Regions from separate parts of the Variovorax stachyos genome, predicted to be linked through region 4. Evidence: predicted binding sites of a transcription regulator. Region 4 holds the regulator's gene; each other region holds the start of a gene.
The links. The regulator LexA, encoded in region 4, represses DNA repair genes until DNA is damaged. The targets are predictions, from matches to a motif close to ACTGTATNNNNATACAGT.
Positions count from the first base shown of each region.

Region 1: ACMGEZ_RS02335 (DUF3072 domain-containing protein) is a predicted target of LexA. The motif match lies at 3,127-3,144, and genes of this name have one in related genera.
Region 2: ACMGEZ_RS07515 (DNA topoisomerase IV subunit B) is a predicted target of LexA. The motif match lies at 1,638-1,655, and genes of this name have one in related genera.
Region 3: imuA (translesion DNA synthesis-associated protein ImuA) is a predicted target of LexA. The motif match lies at 1,396-1,413, and genes of this name have one in related genera.

Region 1 covers NZ_JBLFFN010000001.1:469,231-476,792, forward strand. Annotated here, with positions in the region: gene ACMGEZ_RS02315 (glutathione binding-like protein) at 1-193, shown strand, start outside; gene ACMGEZ_RS02320 (ABC transporter permease subunit) at 201-1,106, opposite strand; gene ACMGEZ_RS02325 (taurine ABC transporter ATP-binding protein) at 1,099-1,887, opposite strand; gene tauA (taurine ABC transporter substrate-binding protein) at 1,912-2,928, opposite strand; gene ACMGEZ_RS02335 (DUF3072 domain-containing protein) at 3,182-3,409, shown strand; gene ACMGEZ_RS02340 (hypothetical protein) at 3,428-3,691, opposite strand; gene pdxR (MocR-like pyridoxine biosynthesis transcription factor PdxR) at 3,741-5,276, opposite strand; gene ACMGEZ_RS02350 (nuclear transport factor 2 family protein) at 5,392-5,799, shown strand; gene ACMGEZ_RS02355 (NAD(P)/FAD-dependent oxidoreductase) at 5,820-7,268, shown strand; gene ACMGEZ_RS02360 (hypothetical protein) at 7,288-7,562, opposite strand, start outside.
Region 2 covers NZ_JBLFFN010000003.1:300,925-308,486, reverse strand. Annotated here, with positions in the region: gene ACMGEZ_RS07530 (class I SAM-dependent methyltransferase) at 1-140, opposite strand, end outside; gene ACMGEZ_RS07525 (hypothetical protein) at 170-310, opposite strand; gene ACMGEZ_RS07520 (MFS transporter) at 318-1,535, opposite strand; gene ACMGEZ_RS07515 (DNA topoisomerase IV subunit B) at 1,689-3,665, shown strand; gene ACMGEZ_RS07510 (ferritin-like domain-containing protein) at 3,690-4,259, opposite strand; gene ACMGEZ_RS07505 (RNA polymerase sigma factor) at 4,300-5,016, opposite strand; gene ACMGEZ_RS07500 (lytic transglycosylase domain-containing protein) at 5,109-6,032, shown strand; gene ACMGEZ_RS07495 (sulfite exporter TauE/SafE family protein) at 6,185-6,946, shown strand; gene parC (DNA topoisomerase IV subunit A) at 6,998-7,562, shown strand, end outside.
Region 3 covers NZ_JBLFFN010000013.1:84,517-92,078, reverse strand. Annotated here, with positions in the region: gene ACMGEZ_RS21510 (hypothetical protein) at 71-346, opposite strand; partial or broken gene ACMGEZ_RS21505 (SOS response-associated peptidase family protein) at 389-1,311, opposite strand; gene imuA (translesion DNA synthesis-associated protein ImuA) at 1,440-2,282, shown strand; gene ACMGEZ_RS21495 (Y-family DNA polymerase) at 2,227-3,582, shown strand; gene ACMGEZ_RS21490 (error-prone DNA polymerase) at 3,595-6,693, shown strand; gene ACMGEZ_RS21485 (DUF6881 domain-containing protein) at 7,356-7,562, shown strand, end outside.
Region 4 covers NZ_JBLFFN010000002.1:193,304-200,865, reverse strand. Annotated here, with positions in the region: gene adk (adenylate kinase) at 1-217, shown strand, start outside; gene ACMGEZ_RS04185 (DUF6152 family protein) at 221-694, opposite strand; gene ACMGEZ_RS04180 (hypothetical protein) at 710-1,126, opposite strand; gene ACMGEZ_RS04175 (asparaginase) at 1,131-2,126, opposite strand; gene lexA (transcriptional repressor LexA) at 2,201-2,875, shown strand; gene ACMGEZ_RS04165 (hypothetical protein) at 3,021-3,353, shown strand; gene ACMGEZ_RS04160 (D-2-hydroxyacid dehydrogenase family protein) at 3,476-4,483, shown strand; gene ACMGEZ_RS04155 (MFS transporter) at 4,480-5,652, shown strand; gene ACMGEZ_RS04150 (type IV pilus assembly protein FimV) at 5,642-7,562, opposite strand, start outside.

The sequences.
Region 1 (7,562 bases), on a different contig from region 4:
CATGGGTGACGACTACACCATCGCCGACATCGCGACCTTCCCGTGGGTTCGCAACCTGATCGGCTTCTACGAAGCGGGCGAACTGGTGGAATTCAACGCCTTCCCACACGTGAAGCGCGCACTCGAAGCCTTCGTGGCGCGGCCCGCGGTCGTGCGCGGCCTGGGCATTCCCAGCCGCGCCGCGACACCCTGAGCGCCTGCTACATGCGTCCCTTCCACGGGACCAGCCGGCGCTCCAGCCAGCGCATCAGCAGGTCGAACAGGTAGGCCACCACGCCGATCACGATGATCCCCATGATCACGATGTCGGTGCGCAGGAAGTTCGATGCATTGAGCACCATCTGGCCCAGGCCCATGTTGGCCGCCACCATTTCCGCCGCCACCAGCGTGGTCCAGCCGAAGCCGATCGCGATGCGCATGCCCACCAGGATGTCGGGCAGGGCCGAGGGCAGGATCACGTGGCGGATCACCTGCATGTAGCTGGCACCCATCGAGTAGGCCGCGTTGATCTGCTCCTGCGACGCGCTGCGCATGCCCGAGCGTGCGGCCAGGGCCAGCGGCGCGAAGCACGACAGGAAGATCAGCAGCACCTTGGGCAGCTCGTCGATGCCGAACCAGATGATGATCAGCGGCAGGTAGGCCAGCGGCGGCAGCGGCCGGTAGAACTCCAGCGGCGGGTCGAAGATGCCGCGCGCCACCCGGCTCATGCCCATGGCAATGCCGATGGGAATGGCCGTCACGCACGCCAGCAGGAAGGCCGAGAACACGCGGAACATGCTCGCCAGGAAGTGCTGCCACAGCGGCTTGTCGTTGGCCTGGCCGGTCACGTATTCGTAGAACTGCTGCGCCACTGCCTGCGGCGAGGGCAGGAAGAGCGGCTTGACCCAGCCCATGTTGGTCACGATGAACCACAGCGCCACGAGCGCGGCCACGGTGACGACGCTGATGGCGGCGCTCGAGCCCGCGCCCGGCACCTTGAAGGCGCTGGTCTTGAGCTTGGCACCGCCCTTCGTCGCAGCCCCCGGCGCCGCGACGACGGCCGGCTGCCCGGGACTGTTGGCAGGTGGCGTCATGGCCACGGGCGAAGCGATGATGGCGTCAGGCATGGACGGCCTCCCGATGATGGATGATCGCCAGGACCTCTTCGCGCATGCGGATGAACTCGGGCTCCGACTTCACCTTGCGCGAATCGCCGTGCGAGAGGTATTGGCGAGAGAACGGCACCTGGTCGTACACGTGCGAGATGCGCCCCGGGCTCGGGCTCATCACGATGAGCCGGGTGGCGAGGAACAGCGCCTCCTCCACCGAGTGAGTGATGAAGAACACCATCTTGTTCGACTTCGACCAGGCCTTCAGCAGGATCTCCTGCACCTGCTCGCGCGTGAAGGCGTCGAGCGCGCCCATGGGCTCGTCCATCAGCAGCACGGCCGGGTCGCTGGCCAGCGCGCGGGCAATGCCCACGCGCTGCTGCATGCCGCCGGAGAGTTCGTAGACGGCGCGGCCGGCGTACTGCTGCAGGCCGACCAGCGCCAGCTTGTCCTCGGCGATCCGGTCGCGCTCGGCCTTGCCGACGCCGGCCAGGCGCAGGCCCAGCGCGACGTTGTCGCGCACGTTGAGCCAGGGCATCAGCGCATGCTTCTGGAACACGACGCCGCGGTCGGCGCCGGGGCCGGCGACCGGCTTGCCATCCAGCAGGATCTCGCCGGTGGAAGGCGGCAGGAAGCCGGCGATGCAGTTGAGCAGCGTGGTCTTGCCGCAGCCGGAGGCGCCGAGCGCGACCACGAAGTCGCCGTCGTGCATCTGCAGGTTGACGGGGGCCAGCGCCTGCAGCGTGCCGCCGGTGACGGCGTAGTTGACCGTGAGGTCTCGGATGTCGAGCGTGGGCATGGGGCGCCTTCTTTTTCTTCCTTGCTACTTGGCCGCCGCCATCGCCTTCTCGACGTAGGCCGTGGTCACGAAGCCGCTGTAGTCGGCCTTGACCTCCTGCACCCGGCCCTGCTCCTTGAGGAACACGGCCGTGTTGGCCATTGCCTTGGCCGCGCCGCCGCCCAGCCAGGTGGGCGAGACCTGCTCGGCCAGGGTCGGGAAGCTGTAGAGCGCCATCGCCGCGCCGACGTCCTTGGGGTCGGCCTTGGTCCACTTGGCCATGGCCTTGATCTGGGGCGAGTCGGGTGTCCAGCTCTTGCCGGAGGCCTTGTACTCCTCGTTGGCGCGGTTGAGCGCCTTCACGAAGGCGACCATGAAGGGCTCGTTGGCGGCGGCCCACTTGGCGTTCACCACGATGCCCTCGAAGGTGGGAGCGCCGCGCTTGCCGATGCTGCCGGAGGTGGCGATGACCTTGCCACTGGAGCGGATCTTCGACAGCACCGGGTCCCAGATGAAGGTGGCGTCGATGTCGCCACGCTCCCAGGCCGCCGCGATCTCGGGCGGGCGCATGTTCATCACGTTGACCGTCTTCGGGTCCACGCCTTCCATCTTCATGCCGGCCATCAGCTGGTAGTGCGCGGTGGAGACGAAGGGCGTGGCGACCTTCTTGCCCTTCAGGTCCTTCATGCTCGTGATGCCGGAGGAGTTGCGCGCGACCAGCGCCTCGGCGTCGGCGATGTCGGCGGAGATCCAGAACAGCTTGATGTCCTGGCCCTGGCTCGCGGCGGCGGTCAGCGGGCTCGAGCCCGTCTCGCCCATCTGCACGTCGCCCGAGGCCATGGCGCGGATCACGTCGCCGCCGCCCGAGAACATGCGCCAGTTGATCTTGTAGCCGGTGGCCTTCTCGACCTCGCCCGACTCCATGACGAGGCGCAGCGGCACCAGCATGTCCTGGTGTGCGAAGGTCAGCTCCTTGGTCTGGGCCTGGGCGGCGGCCCCGCCGAGGGCCAATGCGGCGGCCAAGGCCGCGCCTGAGAGGGTGAAGCGCCGGGGCATGTTCATTCGTTTCTCCTGGTGATGAGGCGAATGGAACTTTGCACCCACGGGCGCCCGGCCGGAAGTGCCAGGGCGCAAGCCTGCATGGAGCCAGGGGATGGGGACTTACCCTTGTCTGGTGCGCAGCGCACGAGGGCGGTGCCAGCGGCTTGTCCTCGCACGGAGGTCTTGCATGACCTATGGCATTCGTCCGACAGGCCGATGGCTGTTGTTTTATACAGTTCACTCATCGCAATCAAAGGCGTTTGAAGGAGTTCACATGACCGACAAGGCAACCCAGGCGCATGCCGCGGAAAGCAACATGGAGAAGGACCCGAACGATTGGGTCACGGGAGATGAGCCCATGACCGGCGCGCAGCGCTCCTACCTCAAGACACTGTGCGAAGAGGCGAAGGAAGAGTTCGACGATTCGCTCACCAAGGCCGAGGCCTCCCGGCGCATCGATGCGCTGCAGGCCGAGACCGGACGCGGCACCGCCCGGCACTGAGGGGCGCAACGCTCCCGCCTACCCTTTGCGGCTGCTGGGCAGGCGCGCTGCCACTTCCACGCAGGCCGCCACGAAGCGCTGCGCCGCCACGGCATCCGGGTCGTCATGCGCCCACAGCACGGGCGCCGTGTCTTCGGGCATACCGCAGTGCGACAGGGCGATGCACAGCGAACGCCGCAGCGTCGGCGGAACGGTTTCGTCGTCGACAAGAAGAAGAGCGGCAATCCGTGCGGCACGGGGCGTCAGCTGCACGGCCTGCTCGTGAAGTGGGCCGATGATCATGTCGGCGATGCGGGCAAACGACGTACCTGCCACATAGGCCGTCAGTGTGTCAGTGGGTGCGAGGCGCCGCGCTCAGGCTCTCCCCGCGCGCCTGCGCCAGTTCCTGTACCGCCATCCCCAGCGCCCTGATCCCCGCCGGAATCTGCGACGCCGCGATCGACGACAGCCGCAGCCGGAAGAAGGGACACGGATAGGGCGGCTTCGCAAAGAACACATCCCCCGCCTCGATCAGCACCCCGTGGCTGCGTGCCATCAGCGCCAGCTCGGCCGCATCCACCCACGAGGGTGCCTGCACCCAGATCGACGCCCCGCCCGAGGGCAGCCTGAACTCGAAGTCCGGCAGATGCTCGCGCAGCGCCTGTGCCGCCAGCGCAAGCCGCTCCTGCATGGCATGGTTGACCCGCCGCGCATGCGACTCGTGGTGCCCAAGCGAAAGGAAGAGCGCATACGCATGCTGCAGGAAGGCGCTGGGATGCCGCACCATCGAATGCCGGATCACCCGCAGCTCCTTGATCAGCGCGCGCGGCGCCACGATGAAGCCCAGCCGCAGCGCCGGCGAGAGGCTCTTGGACACCGAGCCCACGTAGATCACGCGCCCCGTCTTGTCCAGGCTCTTGAGCGCGGGCATCGGCGTGCCCTCGTAGAGGTTCTCGGCTTCGTAGTCGTCCTCGATGATCACGAAGTCCTGCAGCTCGGCCTTGCGCAGCAGCCACTGGCGCCGCTCCAGGCTGAGCGTGGCGGTGGTCGGGCTCTGGTGCGAAGGCGTGCAGAACAGGTAGTCGGCGGCCGGCAGCGCATCGACGACCAGGCCCTCGTCGTCGACATCGATCTCCACCCACTTCGGATTGCGCATCGCGAAGCTGTTGCGCGCATGCGGATGGCCGGGCTCCTCCAGCCCGACTCGGGTGTGCTCGTCGAACAGCGCCTCGGCCAGCAGGTAGCAGGCGTGCTGGGCGCCGAGGGTGACGAGGATCTCCTCCTTCAGCGCGAACACGCCGCGCCGGGGCAGGAGGCGCGTGCGGATCTGCTCGATCAGGTCGGGCACGTCGTCGGTCTCGAAGTCCGGCGTCCAGTGCGGCAGCTGCGAGCGCGCCAGGCTGCGCGCGCAGCATTCGCGGAAGTCCTCGGTGGGAAACAGCTGCGGGTCGTAGGTGCCGTAGACGAAGGGGTATGGATAGTCGCGCCAGCGGTCGGGCTTGGAGAGCGTGGGCCGGTCCACCTGCGAGCGCAGCACCCGCGCCGACCACTCGGGCGGCTGGCCCGACTGGCCGCTGCGGCCTACCAGCGGTTCGGCAGGCGCTGCCGTGAGCGGCCGCGCGTTGTGCGCGACGAAGACGCCGCTGCGCGGGCGCGCCTCGAGAAAGCCCTCGTCCATCAGTTGCAGGTAGGCCGAGGTCACGGTGTTGCGGCTCAGCCCCAGCAGTGCCGCCAGTTCGCGCGACGAGGGCAGCGGCGCGCCGGGGCTCAGCCGGTCCTCGAGGATGGCCTGCACCACGGCCGCGCGCAGGCGGCCCTGCAGCGGCAGGCCGGGTTGCTCGGGCAGCACGAACAGCTGCGCCCACTGGATGGATCGGGGGTTGGGCATGGTGCGCAAAGTTTAGGGCCGCGTCGACTGGCTTGGTCGAATCCCTGCATCTGGCCCTATCGCGCCGTGCGCCGGCTCCCTACCCTTGCACTCATCGACAAGACAGGAGTTCCGCGTGACCGCAGCAGCATCGCCCGCCCCCGTGACCATCGCCACCCTGGAGGCTTTCAGCGAGGCCTGGAACCGCCACGACATCGAGGCCCTGATGAGCTTCATGCACGAGGACTGCGTATTCCAGACCGCCGCCGGCCCCGAGGCCTTCGGCACCCGCCACAGCGGCACGGCGGCGGTGCGCAAGGCCTTCGCCGCGGCCTGGGAGACGGTGCCGGACGCGCAGTGGCGCAACGGCCGGCATTTCGTGGCCGGCGACTTCGGCACCTCCCAGTGGACCTTCACCGGCACCGCGGCCGACGGCAGCCGCATCGAGACCGACGGCATCGATGTCTTCAGCTTCAAGGACGGCAAGATCGCGCTCAAGAACGTGTTCCGCAAGACGCGGCCGAACCTGCCCGCGGCGAAGTAGTCCCGGTTCGAGGAAACGCCATGACGATGACCGCAGGCACCGCGCAGTTCACGACCGGCGGCCGGGCCGCGCCGGCGCCCAAGCCGTACGACCCGCGCTACGACCCCCTGGTCGCGCCCGACCCCGGTGCCGGCCGCGCCTACGCGCCCACCTGGTGGGTGGCCAGCGCGGGCACGCCGCCCGAGGACGACGGGCCGGTGCTGCGCGACATCGACGTGGACGTGGCCATCATCGGCTCCGGCGCCACCGGCATGTCCACCGCGCTCTACCTGGCGCAGGAGCACGGCATACGGGCGACGGTGCTGGAAGCCAACCAGGCCTCCTGGGGCTGCTCCAGCCGCAGCGGCGGCCAGGGCCAGAACGCCAGCGGGCGGCTCAAGCGCTCGCAGTGGATCCAGCGCTGGGGCCTGGACACGGCCCGGCGCCTCGATGCCGAGATCCGCGCCGGCTTCGAGAACTTCAGGCACCTGACGACGCAGATCGACTGCGACGCCTACGACGGCGGCCATCTCTACCTGGCCCACCGGCCGGAGAAGCTCGCCGGGCTGGAGGCCGAGGCGCGCCTGATGCGCGAGCAGTTCGGCTACGACACGCGCATGCTCAGCGCCGAGGAAGTGCGCCGCGACTTCTGCGACGAGCGCGAGGCCGTGGGCGCGCTCTTCGAATCGGAGGGCGTCGGCATCCATCCGCTCAAGTTCACCTTCGGGCTGATGCGCAAGGCGCGCGCGCTGGGGGTGAAGGTCCACACATCGAGCCCGGTGCAGGGCTGGCAGACCATCGACGGCGTGCACCACCTGCGCACCCCCGGCGGCATCGTGCGGGCACGGCGCGTGGCGGTGTGCACCGGCGGCTACACCGGGCAGGCGCTCTCGCCGCTGCTCAAGAACAAGATCATGCCGATCCTGTCGAACTCGGTCGTCACCCGCCCGCTCACCGAGGCCGAGCTCCAGGCCACCAACTTCAAGTCGCTCACCTTCCTGACCGACACGCGCACGCTGCGCTTCTACTACCGGCTGCTCAAGGGCAACCGGCTGCAGCTGGGCAGCCGCAGCTCGGTGAGCGGGGCCGACGCCGAGGACCCGGTGCACCTGAAGCTGCTCACCGACGCGATCGCGCGCAAGTTCCCGCCGCTGGCCGGCATCCAGATCGACTATTCATGGTGGGGCTGGGTGGACGTGAGCCACGACATGATGCCGCGCATCACGCAGCCCGAGCCGGACAAGAAGGTCTGGTACGCCGTCGGCTACGGCGGCAACGGCGTCTCCTTCTCGACCTGGGCCGGCAAACGCCTGGCCGAGCGCGTGGCCGGGCAGGATGCGGGGCGCGACGTGTTCGAACTGCCCATCTACCGCTCGCCGCTGCCCTTCCCCAACGTGCTGGGGCTGGTGGAGTCGCCGGTGTTCGCGCCCTTCAGGCGGATGGGGCAGCGGGTGCTCTACAAGTGGTACTGGCTGCAGGACGAGAAGTAGCCTGCCCTGTTCGTTCAGCTCAGTAGTCGCGCCGCCTGCTTCGACGCCTGAGCGCCAGCCAGCACAGCCCGATCGTGCCGGCAAGGATCAGGACCTTGCGCGCCGCGCCCACGGGGTTGTGCCGCAGCTCAGCACGCCCCCCCATCTCGGCATAGAGCCGCGGCACGTGGCCGCGGGACAGGTCGTCGACCAGGCCCTCGCCGACATTGATCCTGTCGGCCAGCAGCAGCATCAGCCAATGGCGCAGGTCGTTCTCGCTGTGCCGGAAAGCCAGCCTGCGCAAGTGGCCGCTGA
Region 2 (7,562 bases), on a different contig from region 4:
GCCGACGCGATCGCCTCCACGGAGCGATCGACGCCCGTGACCGCATGCCCGCGTTGCGCGAACCAGCCCATGTGCCGGCCGGCGCCGCAGGCGACGTCGAGCACGGTGGCGCCCGGGGCAAGCAGGTGCGACCAGCGCACGACCCAGGGGGAGGGCGGGAGATCGTGGCTCAGAAGCAGGCCCAGAGCTGGTCGACCAGCGTCACCAGGAACGCAGGGCGCGTGTAGAGGCCGAACACCGCCACGAGCGCCAGCACCGCGGCCGACAGCCAGCCGGCGTGCACGAGGTGATGGCGAGTGCTCGGTCGCATGGCGGCCTCAGGCAGGCTGGGCGGTGGGGCGCACGATCGCGTTTTCCTTGACCGGCAGGTTGACCACCGCCGCGAACAGGCCCAGCGCGATCGCGATGTACCAGACGACGTCGTAGCTGCCGGTGCTGTCGTAGAGATAGCCGCCCAGCCACACGCCGAGGAAGGAGCCGACCTGGTGGCTGAGGAACACGAAGCCGCCCAGCATCGACAGGTGCGCCACGCCGAAGATCTGCGCCACGATGCCGCTGGTCAGCGGCACGGTCGAGAGCCAGAGGAAGCCCATCACGCTCGCGAACACATACACCGACAGCGGGGAGATCGGCGCCACCAGGAAGACCGCGATGGCGACTGCCCGGCCGAGGTAGATTGCCGCCAGCAGCTTGCGCTTGGCCAGCCGCGCGCCGAGGGCGCCCGCGATGTAGGTGCCGAACACGTTGAAGAGCCCGACCAATGCCAGCGCGTAGCTGGCGACCTCGGGCGAGAGCCCCTGGTCGCGCAGGTAGCTGGGCAGATGCACGCCAATGAACACCACCTGGAAGCCGCAGACGAAATAGCCGGCCGTCAGCAACACGAAGCTGGGATAGCGGAAAGCCTCGCGCACCGCCTGCATGATGGTCTGGTCGCGGTGCGCGAGCGTGCCCGTGCCATGGCGCGGCTCGCGCAATCCGATGGCGAGCGGCACGATCAGCAGCACCAGCGCGGCCAGCACGAGAAGTGCGGTGTGCCAGCCCAGGCCCGCGATCAGCTGCCCCTCCACCGGCACCATCAGGAACTGGCCGAAGGAGCCCGCCGCGGCCGCGACGCCCATGGCCCAGGATCGCCGCTCGACCGGGATCTGCCGTCCGATCACGCCGTAGATCACGGCGTAGGTGGTGCCGGCCTGCGCCGCGCCGATCAGCACGCCGGCCGTCAGCGCGAACATGAGCGGCGTCGGCGACAGCGCCATCCCAGCCAGGCCCAATGCGTAGAGCACGGCGCCGGCCACGAGCACGCGGAAGGCGCCGAGCTTGTCGGCCAGCATGCCCGCGAAGACGCCGATCACACCCCAGGCGAGGTTCTGGATGGCGAGTGCCAGCGAGAAGCTCTGGCGCGACCAGCCCTGCTCCTGCGTGATCGGCTGGAGCCACAGCCCGAAGCCGTGGCGGATTCCCATCGAGAGAGTGACGATCATCGCGCCGCAGAAGAGGACCTGCTTGAGCGAGAGCGGCTGGGATTGAGCGTGCATCCGGCGACTGTATCCAAAAGCGAGGGAACGCACAGGCAACCGCTGCGACACGGATTGTTGATATTTCGGGCTGCGTTGATGCGGCGGACGCATCAACGCAGCTCTGTATGCGCATACAGGTTTTCAGAAGTGCCACGCATACAATCCGCCCCCATGGCGACCCTCACCAAGACTCCCCCGGCCTATTCCGAAGGCTCCATTCGCGTCCTCAAGGGCCTCGAGCCCGTCAAGCAGCGTCCGGGCATGTACACCCGCACCGACAACCCGCTGCACATCATCCAGGAAGTGCTGGACAACGCCGCCGACGAGGCGCTGGCCGGCTACGGCAAGAAGATCAAGGTCACGCTGCACGCCGACGCCTCGGTCAGCGTCGAGGACGATGGCCGCGGCGTCCCCTTCGGCCTGCATCCCGAGGAGAAGGCGCCTGTGATCGAGCTGGTTTACACCCGCCTGCACGCGGGCGGCAAGTTCGACAAGGGCGCGGGCGGCGCCTACAGCTTCTCCGGCGGCCTGCACGGGGTGGGCGTGTCGGTGACCAATGCGCTGTCGAAGCGGCTCGAGGTCCAGTCCTTCCGCGAAGGCTCCGCCGCGCGCATCGTGTTCGCGGGCGGTGATGTGGTCGAGCCGCTCCAGGTTCGTCCGATCGAGACCGGCGAGCGCCGCCAGGGCACCACGGTGCGCGCCTGGCCCGACCCCAAGTACTTCGAGTCCGGCACGCTGCCGGTCAACGAGTTGACCCATCTCCTGCGCAGCAAGGCCGTGCTGATGCCCGGCGTGACCGTCACGCTGGTGATCGAGAAGACCAAGGAGACCCAGCAGTGGCTCTACAAGGGCGGCCTGCGCGACTACCTCATGCAGACGCTCAACGCCGACCCGGTGATCCCGCTGTTCGAAGGCGCCGGCCATGCCGACAAGAACGCCGACAACTTCGCCGAAGGCGAAGGCGCCGAGTGGTGCGTGGCCTTCACCGAGGACGGCCAGCCGGTGCGCGAGAGCTACGTCAACCTGATCCCCACCAGCGCCGGCGGCACCCACGAGAGCGGCCTGCGCGACGGCCTGTTCAACGCGGTCAAGAGCTTCGTCGACCTGCATTCGCTCCTGCCCAAGGGCGTGAAGCTGCTGCCCGAGGACGTGTTCGCGCGCGCCTCGTACGTGCTCTCGGCCAAGGTGCTGGACCCGCAGTTCCAGGGCCAGATCAAGGAGCGGCTCAATTCGCGCGACGCGGTGCGGCTGGTCTCCAGCTTCGTGCGCCCGGCGCTGGAGCTCTGGCTCAACCAGCACGTCGACTACGGCAGGAAGCTCGCCGAACTGGCCATCAAGGCCGCGCAGACGCGCCAGCGCGCCGGCCAGAAGGTCGAGAAGCGCAAGGGCTCGGGCGTGGCGGTGCTGCCGGGCAAGCTGACCGATTGCGAGAGCAAGGACATCGCGCACAACGAGGTCTTCCTGGTCGAAGGCGATTCGGCCGGCGGCAGCGCGAAGATGGGCCGCGACAAGGAAAGCCAGGCCATCCTGCCGCTGCGTGGCAAGGTGCTCAACACCTGGGAGGTGGAGCGCGACCGCCTGTTCGCCAACACCGAGATCCACGACATCTCGGTCGCCATCGGCGTCGACCCGCACGGGCCGGAAGACACGCCCGATCTCTCCGGCCTGCGCTACGGCAAGATCTGCATCCTGTCGGACGCCGACGTCGACGGCTCGCACATCCAGGTGCTGCTGCTCACGCTCTTCTTCCGGCACTTCCCCAAGCTCATCGACACGGGCCATGTGTACGTGGCCAAGCCGCCGCTGTTTCGCGTCGATGCGCCGGCGCGCGGCAAGAAGCCCGCGTCCAAGGTGTATGCGCTCGACGAGGGCGAGCTCACCGCCATCCTCGACAAGCTGCGCAAGGACGGCGTGCGCGAGAACGCCTGGAGCATCAGCCGCTTCAAGGGCCTTGGCGAGATGAGCGCCGAGCAGCTGTGGGAGACCACCCTCAACCCCGACACCCGCCGCCTGCTTCAGGTGCGCCTGGGCCGTTTCGACCTGCTGGGCACGCAGGGCGAGATCACCAAGCTGATGGGCAAGGGCGAGGCCGCCGCGCGGCGCGAGCTCATGGAGCTGCGCGCCGACGACGTCGAAGTCGACGTCTGAGAAAGGTCGGGCGCGCCGGTCCGTTCAGGACACGAAGGCCGCAGGCACCGGGGCCTCGCCCAGCGCGTGGCGCAGCACCGCCCAGTGCATCGCCTCGTCCCCGAGGATGCTCGCCGCGGCCTTGGACAGTGCACGGTCGTCGAACATCGGCACCGCGCCCAGGTAGGCGCTGACGGCGCCTTGCTCCAGCTTGGCGGCAAAGCGCAGCACGTCGGCCTGCGTCTTCAGCTGCGAGGTCGGAAAGTCGTACTTCGCCTTGGCGCTCACGGCCTTGCCGCCGAGCTTCTCGACCGTCGCCGCGAGCAGCGCGGCATGGGCCCGGTGATGGCCCTGGAAGGTCAGGGCCAGGTCGAGGACGGGCTTGTCGAGCAGCTTGCTCTCGGCCCCGACCTGGTAGGCCGCGATGGCCTCGAGCTCCGAGCCGAGCGCGGTGTTGAGGATCTGCACGTCGCCGGGCCCGTCGCCCCCGGTCTTGGCCGCCAGCGCGTCCTGGCCCGCAAGCAGGGCGATCGCCGTGCCCGAGAGCAGGAGGCCGGAACGGCCGAGGAAGAGGCGTCGCGCGGCGACGGGCGTGGGCATCCGAAGGAAGGACATGGAAGTCTCCTCAATCAAGGTTGGGGGTGGTTGGAAAGGATCAGGCGGGCCGGCCCGGCGGCGCTCCGTCGACGACGGACATCACGCGCGCGACGATCCGGTCGCAGCGTGCGCCGTCGAAGCAGAAGGCATCGCCGATCGCGACATCGATCTCGCGCGACAGGGCTTCGCGCAGCAGGCCGCGCGCGCGGAAGAAGCGGGTGCGAACGGTGGCCTCGGGGATGTCCAGCGCGGCAGCCACTTCCTCGATGCTCATGTCCTCGACCGCGCGAAGGACGAAGACCGTGCGAAACACCTCCGGCAGCGCGTCGATGCCCGCCTCGATCAGCTTGCGCGTCTCGCCACGCATCGCATGGCCCTCGGGTTGCTCTGCAGACTCCGTGTGCATCGACGTTCCCTCCTGGGCACTGCCCGTTTCAACGGCCGTGTCGAAGGGGATGACCTGCGCGCCTGCCCGCCGCCGCAGCCGCCCGAGGGCTTCGTTGGCCACGATGCGCACCAGCCAGGTCGAGAGCCGGGCCTCGGCACGAAAGGTGCCCAGCGCGCGCCACGCGCGCAGATAGGCGTCCTGCAAGACGTCCTGTGCGTCGTCGTCGTTCTTCAGGATGCTGCGGCCGGTGCGAAAGAGCAGCCGGTTGTGGCGCCGCATGATGAGCTGGAAGGCGAGGGCGTCGCCTTGCGCGGCTCGCGCGGCGAGCTCGGTGTCGGTCGGCGCCGAAGGATCGCCGGCGTCCTGGAAGTGTTCGAGCTTCTGCATGGTGATGTCGTCGTGTTGTCCATTGGATGGAGGGGGATGCATTCCTGTTCCCAGACGTAACTCGGCGGGCATGCACGACAATCCGCCCGGCGATGAACTTCCGACATGCTCCCGGCCGCTGGTGGCGGCTCCCGCTCCTGCTGCTGGCACTGTGCGCATGGCAGCCGCTCGTGCATGCGTCCGACATCTTCGGCTACGTCGACGACAAGGGCGTGGCCCACTTCGCCTCCGAGAAGATCGACGAGCGCTACCAGCTCTTCTTTCGCGGCGGCCAGGCCTTCGATACGGCCCAGGGCGTCGGTCCGCTCGCGCGTGGCCGCGCGGGCCGCATCGACGGCAAGGTGCCCCGCGCGTCGCAATCGCTGCTCGCGCTGTTCGAGGCCTCGCCGCACTACAAGCCCGCACAGAAGGCGCTGCGCGAAGCGGCTCGGCGCCATGACATCGACTACGAGCTGCTCCAGGCGCTCGTCGCCACCGAGTCCGGCTTCGATGCGCAGGCCGTCTCACCCAAGGGCGCGCGCGGCCTGATGCAGCTCATGCCGGCGACCGCGCAGCGCTACGGCGTCGGGGCCGACAAGCGCGGCTCGATCGAGAAGAAGCTCTTCGATCCGCAGATCAACATCGCCGCAGGCGCGCGCTACCTGCGCGACCTGATCGCGATGTTCCCCGGCGACATCGAGCTCGCGCTCGCGGCCTACAACGCGGGCGAGGGTGCGGTGCAGCGCGCGGGCAACAAGATCCCGAACTACCGCGAGACGCAGAACTACGTGAAGACCGTGCTGCAGCTCTATGCCTACCTCAAGCCCTCGACGGCTGCCGGCCGGGGCAACCCGCCGGGCCGCGTGCGCATGGAGCTGGCGGCACCGCGCGGCGGTGCGCTGGGGCGCGGGAACATGCCCCCGCCATCGGGCGCGATGCCGGTGTTGCCGACTGTGGCCGAGGCGCCGGACGCGGCCGAGGCGGATGCGGGTGCCGTGCCGCTGAAACTGTCGGACCGCATCTCGAAGAAGCCCTGAGGTCAGCCTTCACGCTGGGCTGAGGTCTCAGGCACCGCCTGAGGCAGGGTTTGCAACTTCCGCATTTCCTGCGGTCATGGCTTTGGAGAGACTGGGCGCATGCCCAAGTCCTTTTCCTTGCCTGCGCCCCCTGGTCGTTGCCGGAGGTGCTCATGAGCGCGCTGCCCTCGGACAGCGCCGCCGTCTGGGCGGCCGTCGCTGCCGTCTTCATCCTGGCCGGTGCGGTCAAGGGCGTCATCGGGCTCGGTCTCCCGACCCTGTCGATGGCACTGCTGGCGGTGTGGATGTCGCCGGCGACCGCCGCGGCGCTGCTGATCGTGCCCTCGCTCGTCACCAACGTGTGGCAGTTGCAGCCGTGGGGCGGCCTGGCCAGCCTGGCGCGCCGGCTCGGCGGCATGCAGCTGGGCATCGTCGCCGGCACCTTGCTGGGTGCCTGGTTGTTCGGCGCGCCGGACGGCGCAGGCGCGAGGATGGCACTCGGCATTGCGCTCGTCGCATATGCCGCGTGGCTGCTGCTGGCGCCGCCGCTGGCGCTCGATGCGCGGCACGAGCGCTGGCTGGGGCCGCTGGTGGGCGCGGTCACCGGCGCGATCACGGCGCTGACCGGCGTGTTCGTGCTGCCGGCCGTCGTGTACCTGCAGTCCTTGTCGCTGTCGCGCGACGGGCTGATCCAGGCGATGGGCCTCTCGTTCACCACCTCGACCCTTGCGCTGGCCATGGCCTTGGCCGGTCGCGACAGCTATTCGACGCCGCTGTTCGGCGCGTCGCTGGCGATGCTGCTGCCGGCACTCGCGGGAATGGCCTTCGGCCAGTGGATTCGCGTGCGCATGCCGCTGCCGGTGTTCAGGCGATGCTTCCTTGCCGGGCTGGCGCTGCTGGGGGTCTACATGGTCGCGCGGGAGTTGACCCGATGAGGGGGCGGGCACGGCCACTACACTTGCCGCTCTCACAAAGTCTCTCTCGCAATGGATTCCCAACCGCCCCTCGATTTCCAGAACCCCGAAGACGACGGAGCCCTCACGCTGGCCGATTACGCGCAGACCGCGTACCTCGAATACGCGCTTTCGGTCGTCAAGGGCCGCGCGCTGCCCGATGTCAGCGACGGCCAGAAGCCGGTGCAGCGACGCATCCTCTATTCGATGTCGCGCATGGGCCTCGGCTTCGGCGGCGCCAACGGCACCGTGGGCGCCAAGCCGGTCAAGAGCGCCCGCGTGGTGGGCGACGTGCTGGGCCGCTTCCACCCGCATGGCGACCAGGCTGCCTACGACGCGCTGGTGCGCATGGCGCAGGACTTCTCGCAGCGCTACCCGCTGGTCGACGGCCAGGGCAACTTCGGCAGCCGCGACGGTGATGGCGCCGCGGCCATGCGCTACACCGAGGCGCGGCTGTCGCGCATCACCAGCCTGCTGCTCGACGAAATCGACGAGGGCACGGTCGACTTCATCCCCAACTACGACGGCTCCACCGAGGAGCCGCGCCTGCTGCCCGCGCGGCTGCCCTTCACGCTGCTCAACGGCGCCAGCGGCATCG
Region 3 (7,562 bases), on a different contig from region 4:
CGCCATTCCCTCAGGCTGGGCAGGAACAGCAGGCAAGAGGACGGTGAATCACCCGGATTGAGGATGCACTTCACGGCGGCAACTGCTCGAGATGATCGAGCGTCTCTCGAAGCCGCTCGTAGGCGATCAGCGTCTGTGCGAACTCCTCCGTGCTGATGTCGTGCTCGGCAAGCACGCCGAAGACGAATGCTTCGAATGCGTCGCCGACCGTGCCCTCGAGCAGGCGATGCTCTTCCAGGAGGACGTTGCCGCGGATCAGCAGGTCCGCCATCGCCCTTGCCAGAGGTCGATGCGCCTTGTCGAAGGCTTCGACCAGCATCTGCATCTCTTCTGGTGTGGCGGGCATGCTCCGCTCCTTTGCCGGGGTTGGATCTCGCTGCTGCTCATCCTACGCAGCGAGCCGATGCTCATAGAACGGCCGCTCGCGGTCGTCCAGGATGGCGTACTGCGCGGCCAGATTCTTTCGGTCGGGCCGCAGCCAGGCATCCACGTGCTCGGGCCGGATCGGGATGATGCAGCGGTCGTGCCCGGCCGCGGCGATCTCCGGCGGCGGCTCATCGGTGATCGCCGCAAAAGACAGCAGGTCCGGCTCGCCGGGCGCGCTCCAGCGCGACCACAGGCATGCCACCAGCATGTCCTGCTCGGGTTGCGGGCGAAACTCCAGCACCACGTTCTTCCCGTCCCGTTGCACGTTCTCGTAGAAGGCATTGAGCACCAGCAGGCCGTGCGAGAAGCCGAACAGCTCGCGCCAGAAGCCCTCGAGGTTGTCGCGCCGCGCGTTGTAGGTTCCCGGGAAGTTGGTGTCGTGGACGGCGGGCTTGCCGGCGGGCCGGCACTGGTAGCGCATCGGCTTGATGACGCGCTGCCCGTCCTCCCACACCATGACCGGCGCATACACGCCAGGAAAGATCCGTGCATCCCGATCGAGCAGTTCGGCGCGTGCCAGGTCGGACAGCTTTTCCTTGGCCACCGCAATCCTGTTGGTGGCGATGCGCACATCCCGGTCGACTTCTTGGTCACCTTGAGCAGCAGCGAGCGCTGCGCATCGGCCAGGCGCTTGCGCTGCTTGAAAAGCTCCTGCTCCAGCTGCATCGCCTGCCGCGCATTGAAGGCCTCGATGCATCCCCTGATCTCCACCTCGAGATCCGACTGCGGCGCCGTGAACAGCGCATCCATCGACTTCGGGATCTTGACCCGGGCGTCGAGCTCGCGCTGCTGGTAAAGCCTGGCGAAATCGCGCAGGCTCATGAGCGCCCCGAACATCTGGACGAACTTCTTGTACTCGGCTTTGATCTGGGCGGAATAGCACATGCGAGGAACAGTTTAGAGGCAGGCCGTGTAACAGGCCCGCGTTCGCCTCGGACAAGCATTGGCTGATGCGCGAACTGGTGTGATACTGTACATAAATACAGTACATAGATGCAGCACAGGGAGCCACGATGCATGCCAGTCCCAGTCCACCGCCCGCCGAGCCTCCGAGCGGCGGCGCCAACGCCCACGCGCGTCGCGCCCCTCCGCAACTGCCTGCCGAGGTCGAGGCAGCCCTCTGGCGCGGCACCGACCTGGGCGTGTCCGGGGCGCCGACCGTGCCGAGCGGGCACGGCGGCCTCGATGCGCTGCTCCCCGGCCACGGGTGGCCGACCCGGGCACTGACCGAACTGCTTCAGCCCCAGCCCGCGCTCACCGAATGGCGGCTGCTGGCGCCGGCGATACGCGCCACGAGTGCGGCCCGCAGGGACATCGTCGTGGTCGCACCGCCCAAGTCGCCTCACCTGCCCGGCTTGCGTGACGAGGGCATCGACGAGCGCCATGTCATCTGGGTCCAGGCCACGACACCGGCCGAACGACTCTGGACGACCGAGCAGCTCGTCAAGGCCAATGCGGCCGGGATGGTGGTGGCCTGGCTGCCCCAGGCGCGCCAGGAGCAGATCCGTCGGCTGCAGGTCTGCGCGCTGGGCTGCGACTGCCCGGTGTTCCTGTGCCGGCCCCTGAGCACGCTGCGGGAATCATCGGCGGCGCCGCTGCGCCTGCAGGTGTCCCATGGCCTCGACTGGGAGCTGCATGTGCAGATCCTGAAGCGCCGAGGCAGCACCCACGATGCGGTGCTGCGGCTGCCCTCCGTTCCAGGAGGCCTCGCGCCCCTGCTGACGCCGCGCCTTGCCAGGCCCAGCGCCCTCCTCGCTGCCGCCCGGCGGCACGCCCGTGTTGTTTCGGAAGACGTCCCCCATGCTCTGGGCCGCCCTTCTGCCGGACCCCGGCCTGAGCGACTCCCGGCGCACTGAGGCGGTCCGGGCGCATGCCGTGTGGTGCCTCCAGTTCACGCCCCGCGTCAGCGTCGCCGAGCCTGCATCGGACAGCCCTGCCGTCGTCATGGAGGTCGCGGCCAGCGCGCGCCTCTTCGGCGGCAGGCGGCAACTGGTCGAACGGGTGAAGACGCAGGCAGCGGAGCTGGGCGTGGGGCAGCTGAGCTGGGCGCCCACCAGCCTGGGCGCCGTGGCCCTCGCGCGCACCGGCCGCTCGAACGGCTTCGCCAGGCCGCTGGAAAGCCTGCTCGACGAGCTGCCGCTCGCGGCATTGAACGCGGTGGCCGCCCATGCGGCCACCTTGGCGCGACTGGGCTGCCAGACCCTCGGGCAGGTGCGTGCGCTGCCGCGCGGAGGAATCAGCCGGCGCTTCGACAAGGAACTGCTTGCGGCCCTGGACCGCGCCTACGGCTTGCGCCCGGAGGTCCATACCTGGGTCGAGATCCCCGAGACGTTTTGCGCGCGGCTGGAACTGATGGCGCGCGTCGAGCTGGCGCCTGCCCTGCTCTTCGGCGCCCGCCGGCTGCTGTTGCAGCTGTGCGCCTGGCTCAGCGCACGCCGCGCGGGCGTGACCGCCTGCACCTTGCGCTGGTGCCACGATGCCATGCGCAGCAGGATGGCGGGCGACGGCGGATCCCTCACCCTCCGCACGGCCGAGCCCACGCGCAACCTCGAACACCTGAGCAGGCTGCTGGCCGAGCACCTGGCACGCTCGCAGCTGCAGGCACCGGTGGGCGACCTCCAGCTCGAGGCCGACGAGGTGCACCCGCTCGAGGAGCAAAGCCGCTCGCTGCTGCCCGACGCACGCGAAGACGGCGAGAGCCTGGACCTGGTGCTGGAGCGCATCGCAGCGCGGCTCGGACCGGAGCGCGTGCTGCGTCCGGTGGCCACCGAGGACCACCGTCCGGAATGGATGTGCCACTGGCAGCCGGCCCCCGAGCAGCGGCCCCGGGGCGCGGCCCGCCCGCTCGAGCATCCCCAGCCGACCTTCATCCTGCCCAAGCCCCAGCGGCTGGCCTTGCGTGACTCGCAGCCGCTCTACCAGGGCGCGCTGCAGCTGCTCGCCGGTCCGCACCGCATCGAATTCGGCTGGTGGGACCGCGTGGGCGAGCGGCCCGGGGAGCCCGTGGATCCTGAAGCCCCAGGCGCCAACACGCACCGCCACGTGGCCCGGGACTACTGGGTGGCGCTCAGCGAGCACGCCGGCGTGCTCTGGATCTTCCAGACGCGGCTGGCCGATGAGCGCAGCGCCTGGTTCCTGCACGGCATCTTTGCCTGAGGCTCCTGCGCGATGGCCACCCTGCCCGACTACGCGGAGCTGCGCTGCATCTCCAACTTCAGCTTTCTCCAGGGCGCCAGCCAGCCGCAGGAGCTGGTGGAACGCGCCAAGCAACTGGGCTACACGGCGCTGGCGCTCGCCGACGAATGCAGCCTCGCGGGGATCGTGCGCGCCCATGTGGCTGCCCTGGAACATGACCTCCCCCTGCTCGTCGGCAGCCAGTTTGCGGTGGACTGCGCGCATCCCTTCACGCTGGTGGTCCTCGCTTGCAACCTCGAGGGCTACGGCAACCTGTGCGAATTCATCACCACCCTGCGGCGGGCCTCCGACAAGGGAACCTACCGGCTTCGTCTGGAGGAGCTGACCGGGCCGGCCCTGGCCGACTGCGTGGTGGTGGCCTGCCCAAGGCGGATGTCGACCCCCGAGCAGCTGGAGGCACTGGGACGCTGGCTGCTGCGACAGTTCTCCGGCCGCTGCTGGTTCGGTGCAGAGCAGTTGCGGCTGCTGGACGACGAGATGTGGCTCTACCGCCTGCGCGCGGCCAGCCGGCTCACCGCGATTCCACTGGTGGCGACGGGCGACGTCCACTTCCACGTGCGCTCGCGCAAGCCGTTGCATGACGTGCTGACCGCGACTCGCCTGGGCAAGCCCCTGACCCGATGCGGCCTGGACCTGCACCCCAACGCCGAGCGGCATCTGCGCACCCGCCTGCGGCTCGCGCAGACCTACCCTGCGGATCTCCTGGCCGAGACGCTGCAGGTGGCGGCGCGTTGCCGGTTCTCGCTGGAAGAGCTGCGCTACCAGTACCCGGCCGAGGTGGTGCCGCCCGGCGAGACGCCGGGCTCCTACCTGCGGCGCATCACCTACGAGGGCGCGGGGCGCCGCTGGCCGGACGGCATCTCCGCGAAGCTCCAGCTGCAGATCGAGCACGAGCTCGAGCTGATCACCGAGCTCGCGTACGAACACTATTTCCTGACCGTCGCCGACATCGTGCAGTTCGCGCGCTCACGCCATATCCTGTGCCAGGGTCGCGGCAGCGCGGCCAACTCGGTCGTGTGCTACTGCATCGGCGTCACCGAGGTGGATCCCGATCGCATGAGCGTGCTGTTCGAGCGCTTCATCTCCAAGGAGCGCAACGAGCCGCCCGACATCGACATCGACTTCGAGCACGAGCGCCGCGAGGAGGTGCTGCAGTACCTCTACCAGCGCTACGGGCGCGGCCGGGCCGCTATCACCGGGGTGGTGATCAGCTACCGGCCCAAGAGCGCCCTGCGCGATGTCGGCAAGGCGCTCGGCTTCGAGCCCGACATGGTGGATGCGCTGGCGAAGGACTACCGCTATTTCGATGGCGTACAGGTGATGCCCGAACGCATCGCGGAAATGGGACTGTCGCTGGATGACTTGCGGGTCAAGCAGCTGCTGCTGCTGACCACTCAGTTGCTCGGATTCCCGCGTCACCTGAGCCAGCACACAGGCGGCTTCGTGCTCACCCGCGACCCGCTGTCGCGCATGATTCCGATCGAGAACGCGTCCATGGCCGACCGGACGGTCATCCAGTGGGACAAGGACGACCTGGATGCGCTGGGCTTCCTGAAGGTCGATTGCCTGGCACTGGGTATGCTGACCGCCATCCGCAAGTCGCTCGCCTTCATCGGCGAGCGCAAGGGCTACGAGTTCGGCATGCAGGACATTCCGCCCGAGGATCCCGTCACCTACGAGATGATCTCGAAGGCCGACACGATCGGCGTGTTCCAGATCGAAAGCCGCGCGCAGATGAGCATGCTGCCGCGCCTGAAACCCCGCTGCTTCTACGACCTGGTGATCGAGGTGGCGCTGGTGCGGCCCGGACCCATCGTGGGCGGCATGGTGCATCCCTACCTGCGCCGGCGCCAGGGCCTGGAGCCGGTCAGCTACCCGAGCGCAGCACTGCAAGAGGCGCTCAGCCGCACGCTCGGCGTGCCGGTGTTCCAGGAGCAGGTGATGCAGATCGCCATGCTCGCCGCCGGCTTCACGGCGGGGGAAGCCGACGGCCTGCGCCGTTCCATGGCCGCCTGGCGGCGAAAGGGCGGACTGGAGAAGTACTACGGCAAGATCGTCGAGGGCATGACCTCGCGCGGGTACGAACGGGCCTTCGCCGAATCGATCTTCGAGCAGATCAAGGGCTTCAGCGAATACGGCTTCCCGGAAAGCCATGCCGCCTCCTTTGCGCTGCTGGTCTATGCGAGCTGCTGGATCAAGTGCCACCACCCGGCGGAGTTCCTGGCCGCGATGCTGAACTCGCAGCCGCTCGGCTTCTACAGCCCGAGCCAGCTCCTGCAGGATGCGCGCCGGCATGGAGTGGCGGTGCGGCCGCCCGACGTGATGCGCAGTGACCTGGACTGCACCCTGGAGGATCTGCCCCACCGCCCTGCCGTGCGCCTGGGTCTGCGCATGATCGTGGGGCTGCGCTGGGCATCGGCCGAGCGCATCGTGGCAGCGCGCGCCGAATCGGTCTTCGACAGCGCGGAGGACCTGGCAAGGCGCGCAGGCCTGGAACAGCACGAGACGCGCCTGCTGGCGAGTGCGGATGCCCTGCTGAGCCTGAGCGGCCACCGCCGGCAGCAGGTCTGGGATGCGGCGGCGCTGCGCGCGACGCCCGTGTTGCTGCGTGATGCGCCGGTCCAGGAGGACATCCTGGAATTGCCGCCCGCGCCCGAGGGCGAGGAGATCCTCTTCGACTATGCGGCCACGGGGCTCACCTTGCGCCGGCACCCGCTGGCGCTGCTGCGCCCGCTCCTTTCCAGGCGCGCGCTCGCATGCGCGGCCGACCTCCAGGACATTGCCAACGGCGCCCAGGTCAGCTACTGCGGCATCGTGACGCTGCGCCAGCAGCCCGACACCGCCAAGGGGGTGATCTTCGTATCGCTCGAAGACGAGACGGGCGTGGTCCAGGTGATCGCCTGGAAGCACATCCGAGAGCAGCAGCGCAGCGAACTGCTGAACTCACGCCTGCTCGCGGTGCACGGCACCTGGCAGCGCGAGGGGCCGGTCTGCAGCCTCGTGGCGCAGCGACTGGAAGACCTGACGCCGCTGCTGGGGCGGCTCGCAACGGCCAGCCGGGATTTCCGCTAGTGGGCGCTGGCGACTCCCTGGCCCGCCGGTTGCCAACGCGTCCTACGCATCTTGGCCAAGGCCGATCGTCCGATCCGCTCTGCATGGCCCTGTTCATGAAGAGGGACGCGGCGCGCTTCCCGCGCCTCTCCCGCTCGCCAAGGCGGGACCTTCGGGCTCGCTGCGTAGATCACCTCGGTCAGCCCCCCAAGCTATTCAGGCCTCGGAAAAGCGGCAATGGCTCGATGGACGGCGATCAGGAAGACCGACCAAGCGCAGATCGGTCCGCGCGGGCTTTGCACTTGAGCGGGTTGCGAGAAGCGATCGATCATCCGGACCGGCGTTTGCCGCCTAGATCCCTTGCAACCATTGAAGCGCAACGAACGACCCTCCACCAACTTTCGTTTGTGCGGCGGGCCCCTCGCGGTCCCGGATTGCCGCTCAGGGTGTTGCCGGAACCGTGCACCAATTCTGGTCAACGCTCCAGAGCCGCAATCAGCTGAGCGTCATAGTCCTTGCGTGACAGACTGAAAGCGGACCTCCGGTATCCAGAGCAACGATGGCATGGTCAAGCCCCAATGGCGTGCTGAGGTGGTGCGCCAATCAGATGGCCGGGTCGAACTTCGTTGAGTTCAGGCCGGGTTCGGCCAGAACCAGACCTTCAACATCGAACCACAGTGAACTTGGCGAAGCAGTACATCGACGTGTTTTGGAAGCACCAAGGCCTCGAGGACCCCGTCCGATTGGTGTCTGAACTTGGCGATGGCCGACTCGAGTTGCGCAAGCTCGAGTTCTTTCGAGACGGAACGGTCGATGCAGCCGACGGCGACCATGAGACCTCGCGAACGCGTCTCGGCATCGAGGCGGTGCCCTCTCTGGACGACATCAAC
Region 4 (7,562 bases):
CATCACGGGCGAAGACCTGATCCAGCGCGACGACGACAAGGAAGAGACGGTGCGCCACCGCCTCGAGGTCTACAGCCAGCAGACCCGGCCGCTGGTCGACTACTACGCAGCCTGGGCCAAGGCCGAACCCGAGACCGCGCCGAAGTACCGGGTGATCAGCGGCGTCGGCAGCGTCGACGAAATCACCCAGCGCGCGCTGGCTGCCTTGGCGAGCTGATCGTCAGGCAGGGCTGGAACGCAGCCCGTAGGCCTTGCCGTCGACGAACAGGTATTCGACGCGCATCACGGGCTCTCCCTTTTCTTCCTTGAACGTGAAGCCCACCGCAGAGACAGCGGTGCCCGGCTTGATCTCCGCGACCTTCCAGGCCTCCATGCGCGTCAGCGGCGCGAGTTCGAGCTCCCACTGGCGGTCAGTGCGGCGAGGCGCGGTTGCCCGCGCGAGCAAGCCCGGACCGTCGACCGGCGCGCTCTGCGGGGGCAGCGCCCGTTTCCCCAGATCGGCCGGCACCTTGAGCCCGGACGGGACGTCGATCAACAGTTCCGCATGCGGGTTCTGCCAGCGCACCTGCGCCACCCTTCCTTCGAGATAGATCGGACGGTCCTGGTCGAAGCTGCTCCAGCCATGGTGGGCCCAGGCAAGGGGTGTGGCCAGCGGCAGGGACGCGGCGGCGATGACGATATCGCGACGTTTCATCGAGAAAGCTCCTCTTCAGTAGGCGATCCAACGGCCGCAGAACACGACGGCCAGCCAGATCGCAGTAGATAACAACATTTGTACCCGCGCCATCGCATCGAGTTTGTGCAGCGAGCCGCGCATGTGGAACCAGCCTGCGTTGAAGCCGGCGGCCACCAGCAGGCCCATCTTGATCAGGAAGGTCTGATTGGCCAGCAGTTCCGCCGGCTGGGTGGCGAACATCAGCGAACCGCTGGCCGCCGCAAGTGCGAAGCCGCTGGCCGCGATCGACAGCGACAACCTGGCCATGGCCGCCACCGGCAGGACGGCAGCGCGCCCGAACACCCGTACCTCGAGCGCCACCAGGTTGCCGAGCAGCAGCGCGATGCCGACGATGTGCACCACCTCCAGCGCCGGATAGAGCCAGGCGTGCGAGCGCAGGGCCTCGAACATGCGCTCAGACGCCGCCGGCCTGCGTGGCCATCAGTTCCAGCGCCAGGGCAATGCGCGCCTTCACCGGCGTCAGGGCGCCGGCGTCGCGCAGCGCAGCACCCGGCGTGGGGAGAATGCGGCCCTGCAGGCAGCGCGTGGCGCGCACGACCGCAATGCCGGCCGCCTGTGCTCGCAGCGCGGCCGCTTCCAGCGCCTCGTGCAGGGTGCCGTTGCCGGTGGCCGCGAGCACCAGGCCCTGCACCGGTTCCGCAGCGCCTGCTTGCTGCTCCAGGATCAGCGCATCGACGATGCTGCCGCGCGCCTCCGCGTGGCTCATCAGGATCTCCACACGCGGCCAGCGGGCGGCCTGCTGCATCAGCTCGAAGCACAACCGTGCAGGCTCAGGGGGCGACGCGGGCCAGTTCCTGAGCTCGCGCAAGGCGCCCTCTTCCACATAGGCCACTGGCCCCGCATCGCCGGAACCGAAGGCGTCGACCCGGTAGGTGTGTACCTTCTGCACATCGAAGGCGCTGTGCACCGCGCCCGCGCACACCGCCACCACGCCCCGCGCACGTGCGCTCGCGGCGACCGCGATGGCATCGCGTACGTTCTGCGGCCCGTCCGGCGTCAGCGCGGTTGCAGGCCGCATGGCGCTGGTCAGCACGACCGGTTTGGACGGCGCCAGCACGGACTGAAGAAAGAACGCGGTTTCCTCCAGGGTGTCCGTGCCGTGGGTGATGACCACGCCCGCTACGTCGGCCTGTGCCAGCCAGTGGGCACAGCGCTCGGCCAGGCTGCGCCAGATCCCGTAGCCCATGTCCTTGCTGTCCACCTGGGCCACCTGCTCGGTCTGCAGCGCGATGCCCGCCGGCGCCGCGATGCCCTCCAGCAACTCGGTCACGCCCACCTGGCCGGCCGTATAGCCGACGTTGTCGGCCGCTGCGGCCGAGCGGCCCGCGATGGTGCCGCCCGTGCCCAGGACGACTACACGACGCCTGCCTTCGCTGATGTTGTCGACCATGACTTGCCAAAGCTCCGGAAACTGGTTAAAAATACAGGTACTGGATATTCAGCCAGTGCCGCAAGGAGTCGTCAATGCAGTTCGCCGTCAAGCTTACCGCCCGCCAGCAGCAGATTCTGGACCTCATCCAGAGCGCCATCGCACGCACCGGCGCGCCGCCCACCCGTGCCGAGATCGCCGCCGAGCTGGGCTTCAAGTCCGCCAATGCGGCCGAAGAGCATCTGCAGGCCTTGGCGCGCAAGGGCGTCATCGAGCTCGTGAGCGGCACCTCGCGCGGCATCCGGCTCAAGGGCGATGCGCTGCGCTCGCTGAACGAATCGCGCAACAACCAGTTCTCGCTTTCACTGCCCGGCATGGCCCAGCTCGCGCTGCCGTTGATCGGGCGCGTCGCTGCCGGTTCGCCCATCCTGGCGCAAGAGCACGTGGACCAGACCTACTACGTCGAGAACACGCTGTTCCAGCGCCAGCCGGACTACCTGCTCAAGGTGCGCGGCATGTCCATGCGCGACGCCGGCATCATGGACGGCGACCTGCTCGCCGTGCAGGCCACCAAGGAGGCCCGCAACGGCCAGATTGTCGTGGCGCGGTTGGGCGACGAAGTCACGGTCAAGCGCCTCAAGCGCAACAAGCAGGTCATCGAGCTGCACGCCGAGAACCCCGACTACCCCACCATCATCGTGCAGCCGGGCGAGCCTTTCGAGATCGAAGGCCTCGCCGTCGGCCTGATCCGCAACACGATGCTGATGTAGCCGCACAAGGCGGCCTGAGCGAATCCCGCTCACGCTGCCCAGCGGCTGCGACAGGTGGCGGGCGTATGGCCAAGGGCCATCACCCTGTCGCGGCCGGCGAAAGCAATCCTGCCTATGTTCAATCTCTGACCTTCATGGAGTTCACATGGGAATCGCTCTGCTCAGCTTCGTCGACCTGTTCACGCCCCTTCAATCACTTGCCAGCCGCTGGATACCGTCGCGCCGCCGAAGCGCTTCCGGCCTCCGCTACGTCGGCATCCGCCCCAGTTGCGCCGTGCGGCCCGTCACGCCGGCATCCCGCCTGTCGGCACCGCCCCGGCCGCTGCGCGTGGTGCGCACGGTCGATGCGCAACACCAGGGGCCGAGCACCGGCCGAGTCGTGATCTCCGGCCGCATGGCGGATGTCTGCGCCGAGCTCGACCGGCTGGTTGCCCTGGAAGCTGCAAGTGCGGCGCCTTCGCCGGGCCATCTGCATTGACGATCGCGCGCCGGGTCCAGGCGCGCTGAGCGCCCGGCCCGCGGGGCATGTCCCAGGAGCGCCCTGCGCTTCTGGCGCGTGGCGCGCGGATCCGTGCATGGTGCGAGGCACAATGGCACGCCATGAACATCGTGATCCTCGACGACTATCAGGACGCAGTGCGCAAACTGCGCTGCGCCTCCAAGCTCGACGCGTATGCCGCCAAGGTCTACACCAACACGGTCAAGGGCATCGGACAGCTCTCGGTGAGGCTCAAGGATGCCGACGTGATCGTGCTGATCCGCGAACGCACCCAGATATCGCGCCAACTGATCGAGAAGCTGCCCAAGCTCAAGCTGATCTCGCAAACCGGGCGGGCTGGCCAACACATCGACGTCAATGCCTGCACCGAGCACGGCGTGGCGGTCGCCGAGGGCTCGGGCTCGCCGCTGGCGCCGGCCGAGCTCACCTGGGCGCTGATCATGGCGGCAATGCGCCGCCTCCCGCAGTACATCAGCAACCTCAAGCATGGCGCCTGGCAGCAATCGGGGCTCAAGTCCGCGTCCATGCCGCCCAACTTCGGGCTCGGCTCGGTGCTCAAGGGCAAGACGCTTTGCATCTGGGGCTATGGCCGCATCGGCCAGCTGGTGGCACGCTATGGCCAGGCCTTCGGCATGCAGGTGGTGATCTGGGGCCGCGAAGAGAGCTGCGCCCGCGCCCGCTCTGACGGCTTCCAGGTGGCGCCGAATCGCGAAGCCTTCTTTGCCGCGGCGGACGTGCTGTCGATCCACCTGCGACTCACGGAGGAGACCCGAGGCCTGGTCACGCTCGAGGATCTCTCGCGCATGAAGCCCACCGCACTCTTCGTCAACACCTCGCGCGCGGAGCTGGTGGAACAGGATGCGCTGCTCGCCGCGCTCAACCGCGGGCGGCCCGGGCTGGCAGCGATCGACGTTTTCGAAAGCGAGCCGCCGCTGCAAGGCCACGCGCTGCTGCGCCTGGAGAACTGCATCTGCACGCCGCACATCGGCTACGTCGAGCAGGACAGCTACGAGATGTATTTCGGCCAGGCTTTCGACAACGTCGTCAGCTTCATCAAGGGCAACCCGACCAACATCGTCAACCCGGGCGCGCTGCAGGTGCGACGTTGAGGCGTCCCGCGCTGCCGGCGTCCCTTTGGGCCTTGCTGGCAGGCAACTTCGTGATCGGCACCGGGGTGATGGTGGTGCCCGGCACGCTCAACGAACTCAGCAATTCCTTGCAGGTCAGCCCTGCCACGGCGGGCCAGCTGATCACCGCCGGGGCGGCGGTGGTGTGCTTCGGCGCGCCCCTTCTGGCCGCCGTCGTGGCGGGCTGGGACCGGCGGCTGCTGCTGGCCTGCACCATGCTGTGGTACGCAGCCGGCCACCTCGTCGCGACGCTGATGCCGAGCTATGGCGGGCTGCTGGCCGTGCGCATGCTGACCGTCATCTCGCCCGCGATCTTCACGCCCCAGGCGGCGGCCTGCGTGGGCATGCTGGTGCCGCTGGAGCAGCGGGGCCGCGCCGTGACCTTCGTCTTTCTCGGCTGGTCCATGGCCTCGGTGCTCGGCCTGCCTCTCGGCGCCCTGATCGGCGGCCATTTCGGCTGGCGCACGGCCTTCGCGGCGATCGCCGTGCTGTCGCTGCTGAGCGCGGCCTGGATCTGGCACCAGCTGCCGAGCGGCATTCGGCCGCCGGCATTGACGCGCGCCGCCTGGGCGCAGGTGCTCAAGAGCCCGCTGCTGATGGGCGTGGTGGCAGTCACGGCGCTGCAGGGCTCGGGCCAGTTCGTGCTGTTCAGCTACTTCGCGCCCGTGCTGCGCGAGACCGTCGGCGCCGACGCCACCGCGCTCGGCCTCTTGTGGGGCTGGTTCGGCGTCTGCGGCCTGCTGGGCAACATGCTCGTGAGCCGGTTCATCGATCGCGTCGGTGCACCCCGGATGGTGCTCGTTACCACCGCGCTGATCGCATTGAGCCTGCTCCTGTGGCCACTGGGCGTCACCCTCGCCGGCCTGGCGCTCATCCTGGTTCCCTGGGGCCTGGGTTGCTTCGCCACCAACTCGGCGCAGCAGGCGCGGCTGGTGTCGATGGCGCCGGCGCTCGCGCCCGGCTCGGTGGCGCTCAACAGCTCGGGGATCTACGTGGGGCAGGCGGTAGGAGCCGCGGCCGGCGGCTGGCTGTTGGCGCACGACGCCATTGCCTGGATGAGTTGGGCCGGCTTCGCAATGCTGGTGTGCGCGCTGTTGCTGAGCCTGGCCGTCGATCGGGCTCAGACCCGCCGCCCTGCCTTCAGCGCTTGACCGGCTTGGGCGCGATCTCGGCTTCGGTGTCCGGATCGAAGAGTTCGAAATCGATCACATGGGGGTCGGTCGATGGCGCCGGCGGCTGTGTCGGTGTCTCCAATGGGGCCCGCATGGTCTCGAAGGCCGTCTTGTCGAACTCGGCCAGGTCGAGGCTGGCATCGGGCTGAACGACGCGCCGCGACCCGTGGTCCGGTGCAACCGATGCCGAAACGGGGGCGTCGGGCACCAGCACGGTCTCGTGCTCCAGCCTGTCGTCGATTGCGCCGTAGATCGAGTCCGGCAGCATCGGTCCGTCCTCGACGGGCTCGGGTTGGCTCCGGGCTTCGAGCGGCGCGGGCGTCGTGGCCAGCTGTTCATGGCCGAAGGTGTCGACGAAGGCAGGCTGCGTCACCGGCGCGGGCGAGGCACTGGCCGGGTCGATCACCTCCTTGGCGACCGAATAGAGCAGCAGCAATTCCTGGTAGGCCGCGAGGTCGAAGGCCTCGTCCTCATTCGCGCCAGGCTTGCGGAAGATCAGTTCCTCGATCAGCGCCAGGGTGCCCGGCGCCGGCCATTGCGATTCGATGCGCGCCAGTGTGTTGCGATAGTGCTCGAGGCCCTTGCCCGTCTCGTTGAAATGCTCGAAAGCCGGGACATCGGCATTGAAGACGCGTTCGAACTCTTCCGCCAGGCGAGCATAGTCGTCCTTGCGCTCCAGCGAGTGATAGATGCGCAGCAGGTCCAGATAGGCCAAGGCGCTGGTGCCCGGATTGCTGGCAATGTGCTCGCGCAGCACTGCGATCGCCTGGTCGTGCTGGCCCAGCGAGAGGAAGAAGTCGGACTGCTGCTGGACGTCGAACAGCTCTTCGGTGTTGACCGTCCGCGACGGCGTGCTGTCCACCGCGCGAGGATGGGGCTGCGAATCGCCGAAGCCGCTGTTGTTCTCGGCGCCCAGGTCCGCAAACGTTGCCGCACCGAAGCTGGTGGCATTCGCGCTGCGCCGCCGGCCGGAGGGGCCGGCGCCTTCGTCTTCGTCAAGCAATTCGCCCAACGCGCTGGGTTGCGTGGGCCCCGCGTCACGCGTGGACGCCGGCTCGCGCCACCAGGCCGGCTCTGCCCGGCGCGCAATCTGGCGCCACAGCAGCAGGATCGCGATGAGCGCGAGCAGCAGCAGGCCGATCAGGGCGTAGACGAGCGGATTGCGGTAGCGGTCTTCCCGCGCCTGCGCGAGTTCGGTGCGCAGCTCGAGCAGCGCGCGCTGGTTTTGCGCCGTCTGCTCGCGCAGCGTGGTCAGCGTAGCTTCCAGCGCCTGCATGCGCTGGGCCTCACGCTGCGCCGCCTCGGGCTCGCCGCTGAGAACGCGCCATTCCGCAGCGGCCGCGCTGCGGCGGGCCGGGTCCTCGGCCCTGGGCAGCGTCAGTTGTGGCGTGGTCTTGAGGCCTGGGGCAGCGGTGGGAGCTGGCTCCATCGATTCGAGCTGCAGGCGCGGTCCGACTGGCGCGGCGCCGCGCGCGGGCGTGGCTGGCGCAGTTGCCGCGCCGGGCGTAGAGGCGCGCGGAGCTTCGGGGGGCCGGGGCTGCGCCGCGGCGGGTCTGCTTGGCGATGCCGCGGCGCTTCGGCGCGGCGGCTGCGCGTCGCCGGCGTGGGTGCCTGCAGCGGGAGCGGCAGCAGCGGCGTTGCGCCGCGCAGGTGCCGCGCCCTCGGAACCGGAAGAGGAGCCTGCCCCAGCCACGCGCGAAGGCGAACGCTGCGGTGCGCCCACCGCCGCCGGCGTTCCGGCCGCGGGCCGTTGGCCCGGCATGGCAACACTGGGCAGGGAGGCCTCCGTGGGCACATCGGCCAGCAACACGTAGCTGCGTGTGGAGCGCGTTTCGCAGCCCGCCCGCACGTTCAGGTTGACTACCGGCTCGTCGATCGTGACAGTCGAG